2 regions of the Streptomyces sp. NPDC058663 genome follow, and region 1 is predicted to be linked to the other one. Evidence: riboswitches for the same ligand, from Rfam matches in the RefSeq annotation. Region 1 holds a riboswitch; the other holds the start of a gene.
The links. Region 1 has a riboswitch for cyclic di-AMP ahead of ACFWVV_RS04885 (M23 family metallopeptidase). Riboswitches for the same ligand answer to the same signal wherever they lie in the genome.
Positions count from the first base shown of each region.

Region 2: another riboswitch for cyclic di-AMP. It lies ahead of ACFWVV_RS00945 (M23 family metallopeptidase); the one in region 1 lies ahead of ACFWVV_RS04885 (M23 family metallopeptidase).

Region 1 is NZ_JBHXRV010000005.1:16,539-20,440, reverse strand. It holds gene ACFWVV_RS04890 (PP2C family protein-serine/threonine phosphatase) at 1-904, shown strand, start outside; cyclic di-AMP (ydaO/yuaA leader) riboswitch at 1,341-1,474, shown strand; gene ACFWVV_RS04885 (M23 family metallopeptidase) at 1,486-2,745, shown strand; gene ACFWVV_RS04880 (PrsW family intramembrane metalloprotease) at 2,803-3,902, opposite strand, start outside.
Region 2 is NZ_JBHXRV010000001.1:233,895-237,796, forward strand. It holds gene ACFWVV_RS00935 (HPr family phosphocarrier protein) at 1-245, shown strand, start outside; gene ACFWVV_RS00940 (GntR family transcriptional regulator) at 535-1,194, opposite strand; gene ACFWVV_RS00945 (M23 family metallopeptidase) at 1,362-2,153, opposite strand; cyclic di-AMP (ydaO/yuaA leader) riboswitch at 2,167-2,337, opposite strand; gene ACFWVV_RS00950 (M16 family metallopeptidase) at 2,626-3,902, opposite strand, start outside.

The sequences.
Region 1 (3,902 bases):
CTCGCTGTTGAAGGTGCTGTCGGTGACCGAGCTGGTGACGGTGCTGACGGTGGCCGCGCTGGCCGTCTTCATCAACCGGGTGGTGCGCCGCGGCGACCGCCGGCTGGCCTCGGCCCGGGTCATCGCGGCAGCCGCCCAGCGGGCCGTCGTGCCGACGCCACCGGAACGTATCGGCGGGCTGCAGATCGCGGCACGGTACGAGGCCGCGGAGGCGGACGCCTTCATCGGCGGCGACCTCTTCGCGGTGCAGGACACCCCGTACGGGGTCCGGCTGGTGGTGGGAGACGTACGGGGCAAGGGGCTTGAGGCCGTGGAGGCGGTCGCGGTGGTGGTGGGCGCGTTCCGGGAGGCAGCCGAGACGGAGAGCAGCCTGGAGGGTGTCGCGCGGCGGCTGGAGAGGGCGCTGGCCAGGGAGGGCAGGCGGCGCGACGGGCTGGACGTGATGGAGGGCTTCACCACGGCCGTGCTGGCCGAGATCCCGCGTGAGGGCGACGTCGTACGGCTGGTGAACCGGGGGCATCCCGAGCCGCTGCTGCTGTACGGGGACGGCGAACTGGACGTGCTGGCGCCGGAGGAGTTCGCACTGCCGCTGGGGATGGGGGACCTGGGGGAGTGGCCGGACCGGGCACGGGAGTTCGCGTTCCCGGGCGGGGCGACGCTGGTGTTCTACACGGACGGGCTTTCGGAGGCGCGGGACGCGGCGGGCGTCTTCTACGATCCGGCGGCCCGGCTGCGGCGTTCGCTCTTCCCCGGCCCCGAAGCCGTACTGGATGCCCTGACGAGCGACGTGCGGGTGCACACGGGCGGCAAGCAGACGGACGACATGGCACTGCTCGCGGTCGGGAGGCCGGGGGAGCGGCAGCCGGCCCGGCGGCGGACGGTGGAGATCGTGAAGCGGCCGTGACGGCGGACGCGGGGAGCGCCCGGCGGCGGGCGGTGGAGATCGTGAAGGGCGGACGTGGGGAGCGCCCAGCGGCCGTCACGGTGGACGCGGAGCGCGTGAAGCGGACGTGACGGCGTCGCAGGACGGTCGGCCGTCGCGGGGGCGGCCGTGCGGCGGCTACGGGTTGTCACGGGGCGTGCGCGAAGCAGCGCGGCGCGCATAACAATTGACGATCTATCAGTTGTGGAGAGTTTGCGCGCGCCGAAATCGGTGTGGCCGAGGAAGCGTCAAGGGGGCCATGGGTCGCCCGGATTGATGCGGTTTTGGGTGCGATGTCCAGGCCACGGATGTGTGCTCCGGGTTAACGATCAAGTGGAACGGCTTGGTATTCCACTTGTGTGTCTATTAACGTTCGATAACGCAGCGCGGTCGTCCCAGCCGTCGTCAGAGACGGCGCCGCGCGCGTGCGCCGAATTCCGTGAGGAAACCGGGGAACCACCAATTGGGGTGAATCGGGCCGCACCTGGCCCGTAGGAGACCTTCCTGCTCCGAACCCGTCAGCTAACCCGGTAGGCGAGAAGGAAGGAAAGGAGCGCGCCTCCGTGGCGTCCAACAGGCCTGCCCCCGAAGCCCCCACAGCCCCCGCTTTCTCGTACGGGGCGTACGGCGTCCCGAACGACACCGACGGGCCGGAGGACACCGGCTACGGCTACGGTGCCGGTCCCGCCACCCCGGCGTACGCCACCGCGGCGCCTGCCACCGCGACTTCCCCGGCCACGACGACCGCCACCGCCACCCTGCAGACCGTGCCGCAGCAGCGCGCCGGTCACGACGGCTTCGTGGCGTTCAACGGCCCCGCCGCTTCGGCCGAGGAGTGGAACCCCACGGCGGACTCCGTCGCTCCGGTCCGGGGCAAGCACCGGGTGGCCAAGCAGCGCGGCTCCCTGGCCCGCAGCTCCACCGTGCTGGGTGTCGGCGTGATCGCCGCCGTCGGCGCCGGTGGCATCGCCACCGCGCAGGACAAGCCCGCCGTCTCCATATCGCTGCCCGACCAGATCACCGAATCGCTCGGCTCGCTTGTTCCGGGCGCCGGCGACGGCGCGGACTCCGGGGACGGGTCCGCCGCCGGTACCGGCGAGGAACTGATGACGGCCGCGGCGCCCGTGGCCGCCGCCGACGGCCGGGCGGACGCTCCCGCCGCACAGCAGGCGGGAGCGGGCGACAGCCTGCGCGCCCGCATCCTCCAGCAGGCTGAGCAGCAGCGCTCCGCCGCCGACGAGGCCGTCCAGGAAGCCGCCCGGGCGAAGGCCGTCGCGGACGCCGCCGCCGAGGCGAAGAAGCAGCGCGACGAGGCTCTCGCCAAGGTGGAGAAGGCGGCCAGGGACAAGGCCGAGTCCGAGGAGCGGGCCAGGGTCGCCGCCGAGAAGCGCGCGGAGGCCGAGCGGCTCGCCAAGCTGGCCGCCAGCTACTCGATGCCGGTCTCCTCGTACACCCTGACCGCCACCTACGGTCAGTCCGGGTCGATGTGGTCCTCCGGGCAGCACACCGGCCTCGACTTCGCGGGCCAGGCGGGCGCCCCGCTCAAGGCCGTGCACGGCGCGACCGTCAAGTCGGCCGGGTGGTCCGGCTCGTACGGCTACCGGATCGTCCTGGAACTCCCGGACGGTACCGAGGTCTGGTACTGCCACCTCTCGCAGATGAGCGTCTCCGTCGGCGAGAAGGTCTCCACCGGCCAGGTGATCGGCAACATGGGCGCCACCGGCAACGTCTCCGGCGTACACCTGCACCTCGAGGTGCACACCCCCGGCGGCGACGGCATCGACCCGGCGGCCTGGCTGCGCGGCAAGGGCCTCACCGTCTGACGCTCCGCCGGCCGGCCGACGCCGGTCAGCGCTGGTGGTCAGCACCGGTCACGGCGGTCAGCGCCGGTACGGGTTGTACGCCGCCGCGTACGCCGGGTGGTACGGCGGCGGCAGCATCCGTATGCGCCCGGTGACCTGGGCGGCGTACACCAGCGCCGGGCCGGCGATCCGCTTGCGCTGCCAGAGCTGGTGCAGCAACTCCCCCTCGCGGGCGGCGAAGTCGGCGGCCGCCGCGGGGGAGGCCACGCCCCGCCGCGCCCGGTACCGCAGAAACGCGAGCGCGGTGGCGAACCCCTCGTACTCGGCGACGGCGCGGGCGGCGGCCGGACCGTACGACCGGGCCGCGTACCCCTGGGCCAGTGAGCGGGCCCGCATCGAGGACAGCGCGAGCGGTTCGGCCGGATCCAGCCAGCCGGCGGCGGCGTACGAGGGCAGTTCGGCACCGAGCAGCCGCAGTTCGCGCTGCCGGGTCCATATCGACAGCCAGGTCAGGAACGCGAACACCGGCACCATGAACAGCCCGTACACCGCGTAGAAGCCGAGCGGGCCGAAGGCAGCCGACCCGTTCCACAGGGCGTGCATGCCCATCGCGAGGAGCAGCCCGAGCAGCGGCAGCGCGACCCTGCGCACCCGCGCCCAGGTGCGGGCGCGGCCCCGGCGGGCGGGTACGAGCGCCACCAGGCCGAAGCCGATGCCGGTCAGCACGGTGAACAGGGGGTGCGCGAACGGCGACATGATCACGCGGACGAAGAAGGTGCCCGCGGTCACCGCGCCGAGACCGGAGAAGCCGTACGCCTGGTCCTCGCCGAACGCGTTGCCCAGATAGAGGATGTTCTCGGTGAAGGCGAACCCGGTCGCGGTGAAGCCCGCGATCACGACGCCGTCGACGATTCCCGTGAAGTGCCGTCTGCGGAACAGGAAGATCAGCAGGATCGCCACGGCCTTCGCGGACTCCTCGACGACCGGTGCGACGAGGGTCGCGCCGAGCGTGTCCGCCCCCTCGGGGTCCGCGGTGGCCACGGCTATCCACCGCACGGCGAAGCTGTTGGCGGTGATCGCCACCAGGGCGGCGGCGCAGGAGCCCCAGGTGAAGGCGAAGACCAGATTGTGCCAGGGGGCTGGTTCGACCCGGTCGAGCCAGCGGAACGCCATCACCA
Region 2 (3,902 bases), on a different contig from region 1:
GCCTGCACGCCCGCCCCGCCTCCATCTTCGTCCGCGCCGTCACGGCCACCGGCGTCCCCGTCACCATCGCCAAGGCGGGCGGCAACCCGGTCAACGCCGCTTCGATGCTGGCGCTGCTGGGCCTGGGCGCGCAGGGCGGCGAGGAGATCGTGCTGGGGTCCGAGTCCGCCGACGCGGACGCCGCCCTGGACCGCCTCGCGAAGCTGGTCGCCGAGGGCCTGGACGAACTCCCCGAGACCGTCTGACCCCCGCGGCCTCCAGAAGGCCGCGCCCGTACGGGCGAATCTCCGCGGCAGCCGCGGTTCCCAGCACCGGGAGCCGCGGCTTCCGCGTGCCCGGCCCCGTATACCGCGCTCGTATACGGGGCCGGTGGGTACGGCCAGGGGCAGGCGGGGACGGTCCGGGGCGCAACCGGTCCGGGGCCGGTACGTACAGCCCGGGGCCGGTACGTACAGCCCGGACCGGTACCTACAGCCCGGACCGGTACCTACAGCCCGGACCGGTACCTACAGCCCGGGACCGGCAAGGCCCGCGTCAGCTCCTGCCGCCCGCCAGGTCCGCGGCGGCCCGCACGGTCCTCAGGCGGTACGCCGACACCGCCTGCTCCACGTGCCGAGCGGTCAGCGCCCTGGCCCGGTCCGCGTCCCGCCGCGCCACCGCGTCCACGATCGCCCCGCGCTCGGCCCACGTCTCGGCGGGCCTGGCCGGGCTCTCGGCGACGTACATCCACGCGATCTTGTGCCCCAGCTGGGTGAGCAGAGTGATGAGCCCGGGGCTGGCGGAGGCCTGGGCGAGCGTCTCGTGGAACCAGCTGCCGAGCGCCGTGAGGTCCTCGCCCTCGGGCCGCCGGGCCCGCTCCCGGCCCAGCCTGACCAGCCCGCCCAACACCCTCAGGTGCGGCTCGGTACGCCGGACGGCCGCACGCGCCGCCCCCAGCGGCACCAGCATCACCCGCAGCTCCAGCAGGTCGGCGGCCTCCTGCGCGGTCGGCTCGGCGACGCAGGCGCCCATGTGCCTGCGGGTGGTGACGAAGCCTTCGGCCTGCAGCGTGCGCAGCGCCTCCCGGACCGGGACGCGCGAGACGCCGTACCGGCGGGCCAGCACCTCCTCGGTGAGCCGGCTGCCGCGGGGCAGAACGCCGGAGACGATGTCGTCCCGGATCGCCGTACACACCGAACGCGCGGGAACGCGCATGCCCGAACCTCCGTCTGCCCACCGGCATCTGCTGTCCGCTCCATGACAACACCGGGGAATTACGGCAGGAATTCGGGAGATCACCGGCAGGTTAAACAGCTGCGCCCCGGCTCGCGGGGAGCCGGGGCGCAGCGGGAGGAGCGGGCGGAGCGGGCGGAGCGGGCGGGTCAGACGCTGACGCCGTGGCCGCGCAGGTAGGCGACCGGGTCGATGTCCGAGCCGTACTCGGGGGAGGTGCGGGCCTCGAAGTGCAGGTGCGGTCCCGAGGAGTTGCCGGTGGACCCGGAGAGGCCTATCTGCTGGCCGGGGGTGACGGACTGGCCGACGGAGACGCCGATCGAGGAGAGGTGGCCGTACTGGGTGTACGAGCCGTCGTTCATCCTGATCACGACGTTGTTGCCGTAGGCGCCGCCCCAGCCGGCCTCGACGACGGTGCCCGCGCCCACGGCGACGACGGAGCTGCCGGAGGAGGCGTGGAAGTCGACGCCGGAGTGGCTGCCGGAGGACCACATGGCACCGCCGGTCTGGTAGCCGGTGGAGACGTACGAACCGGCGACCGGCAGCTGGAAGGTGTTGAGGCGCTTGCGCTCGGCCTCACGGGCGGCGCGCTCGCGCTCCTCCCGCTCCTTCTTGATCTTCGCCTCGGCCTTGCGCTTGGCCTCCGCCTTGCGGGCCTCGGCGGCCTTCCGCTCGGCCTCGGCCTTCTCGAAGGCCTCCAGCTGCGCGGCGGCCTGGGCCTCGACCTTCTCGGAGAGGGTCTGCGGCACCGAGTCCATGACGACGGTGCGGATGGCGCCGGTGTCCTCGGCGGCCAGGTCCTGCTCGGCGGCGAGGGCCTGCGGGGCCAGCGTCCCGATGACGCCGGTCGTGGTGAGGGCGGCGACTCCGGCGATGTTCGCGCTCCTGCGCGACAGCACGGAGGGGCGACGGTGCTTCCCGGCGGCACGGGTGAACGCCATGAAGTGGCTGTTTCCTTTCCTTCCTTCTCGCCTACCGGGTTAGCTGACGGGTTCGGAGCAGGAAGGTCTCCTACGGACCCCACCGGCCCGTGAAGGGCAATGGCGTCCGATTCACCCCAGGGACTTCATATGGGTCCCCGGCTCCCCAGGCTCGCGCCTGACGGGGACTCGGCGATGGCTGCCCGGTGCCGCGGTTTGCGGCGCACTCTGGCGGGCAGCCGGACCGACGCTAAGCGGGCTCTCTTTCAATCTCCAAACACAGACGGGATTTTGTAACGCAGCCCACACGGCAGACACGCCACCTCCCCAACAAAGCGGACATACAGGAAGACCCCGGCGACTTATCTGCCGCCAGGGTCCTCCTTGTCCTGCTTTGCGAGGCCGTGCCGGATGACCTTTGATCGGTCACCCGCACGGCATCCACCACGTGCCCCGGCGCGGTCTCCCGGGGCCGCGGCCCCGGTACACACCGTCAGCCGGTGACGACCGTGACCTCGCCGATGCCGAGCGCACGGACCGGCTCGGCGATCCGGGAGGCGTCGCCCACCAGTACGGTGACCAGCTTGTCCACCGGGAAGGCGTTCACCACGGCCGCGGTGGCTTCCACCGTGCCGGTCTGCGCGAGCTGGGCGTAGAACCGGGCCTGGAAGTCGTCGGGCAGGTGCTGCTCGACCTGGTCGGCCAGCGTGCCCGCGACGGCCGACGCCGTCTCGTACTTGAGCGGGGCGACGCCCACCAGGTTCTGCACGGCGACGTCGCGCTCGGCGTCGGTGAGACCCTCGGCCGCCAGCTTGCGCAGGACCTTCCAGAGGTCGTCCAGTGCGGGTCCCGTCGACTCGGTGTCCACGGAACCGCTGATGGCCAGCATGGCGGCGCCGCTGCCGTCGGCGGCGGACCGCAGCACCTGGCCGAAGGCGCGTACGCCGTAGGTGTAGCCCTTCTCCTCGCGCAGGACACGGTCCAGGCGGGAGGTGAGGGTGCCGCCCAGGCAGTACGTACCGAGGACCTGGGCGGGCCACAGACGGTCGTGCCGGTCGGCGCCGATGCGGCCGATCAGCAGCTGCGTCTGCACGGCGCCCGGACGGTCCACGACGACGACCCGTGCGGTGTCGTCGGCCGTGATGGGCGTCATCGGGCGCGGCTCCGCGGTGTTGCCCGTCCACTGGCCCAGGGTGTCGGCCAGGACGGCGTCCAGGTCGGTGCCCGTCAGGTCGCCGACGACGACCGCGGTGGCGGTGGCCGGACGGACGTGTGCCTCGTAGAAGGCGCGCACGGCGGCGGAGTCGACGTTCTTGACCGTCTTCTCGGTGCCCTGACGGGGGCGCGACATCCGCAGGGCTGCCGGGAAGAGCTCCTTGGAGAGCTGCTTGGCGGCCCGCCGGGACGGGTTCGCCGCCTCGTGCGGGATCTCGTCGAGCCGGTTGCGCACCAACCGCTCGATCTCGCCGTCCGAGAAGGCGGGGGCGCGCAGGGCGTCGGCGAACAGGCCGAGCGCCTTGGGCAGCCGGGAGACCGGCACCTCCAGGGACACGCGCACGCCCGGGTGATCGGCGAACGCGTCGAAGGTGGCGCCGCAGCGCTCCAGCTCGGCCGCGAACTCCTCGGCGGTGTGCTTGTCGGTGCCTTCGGTGAAGGCGCGCGACATGATCGTGGCCACCCCGTCCAGGCCCTCCGGCTCGGCCTCCAGCGGCGCGGCGAGGAAGACCTCGACGGCCACCAGCTGCTGGCCGGGGCGGTGGCTGCGGAGCA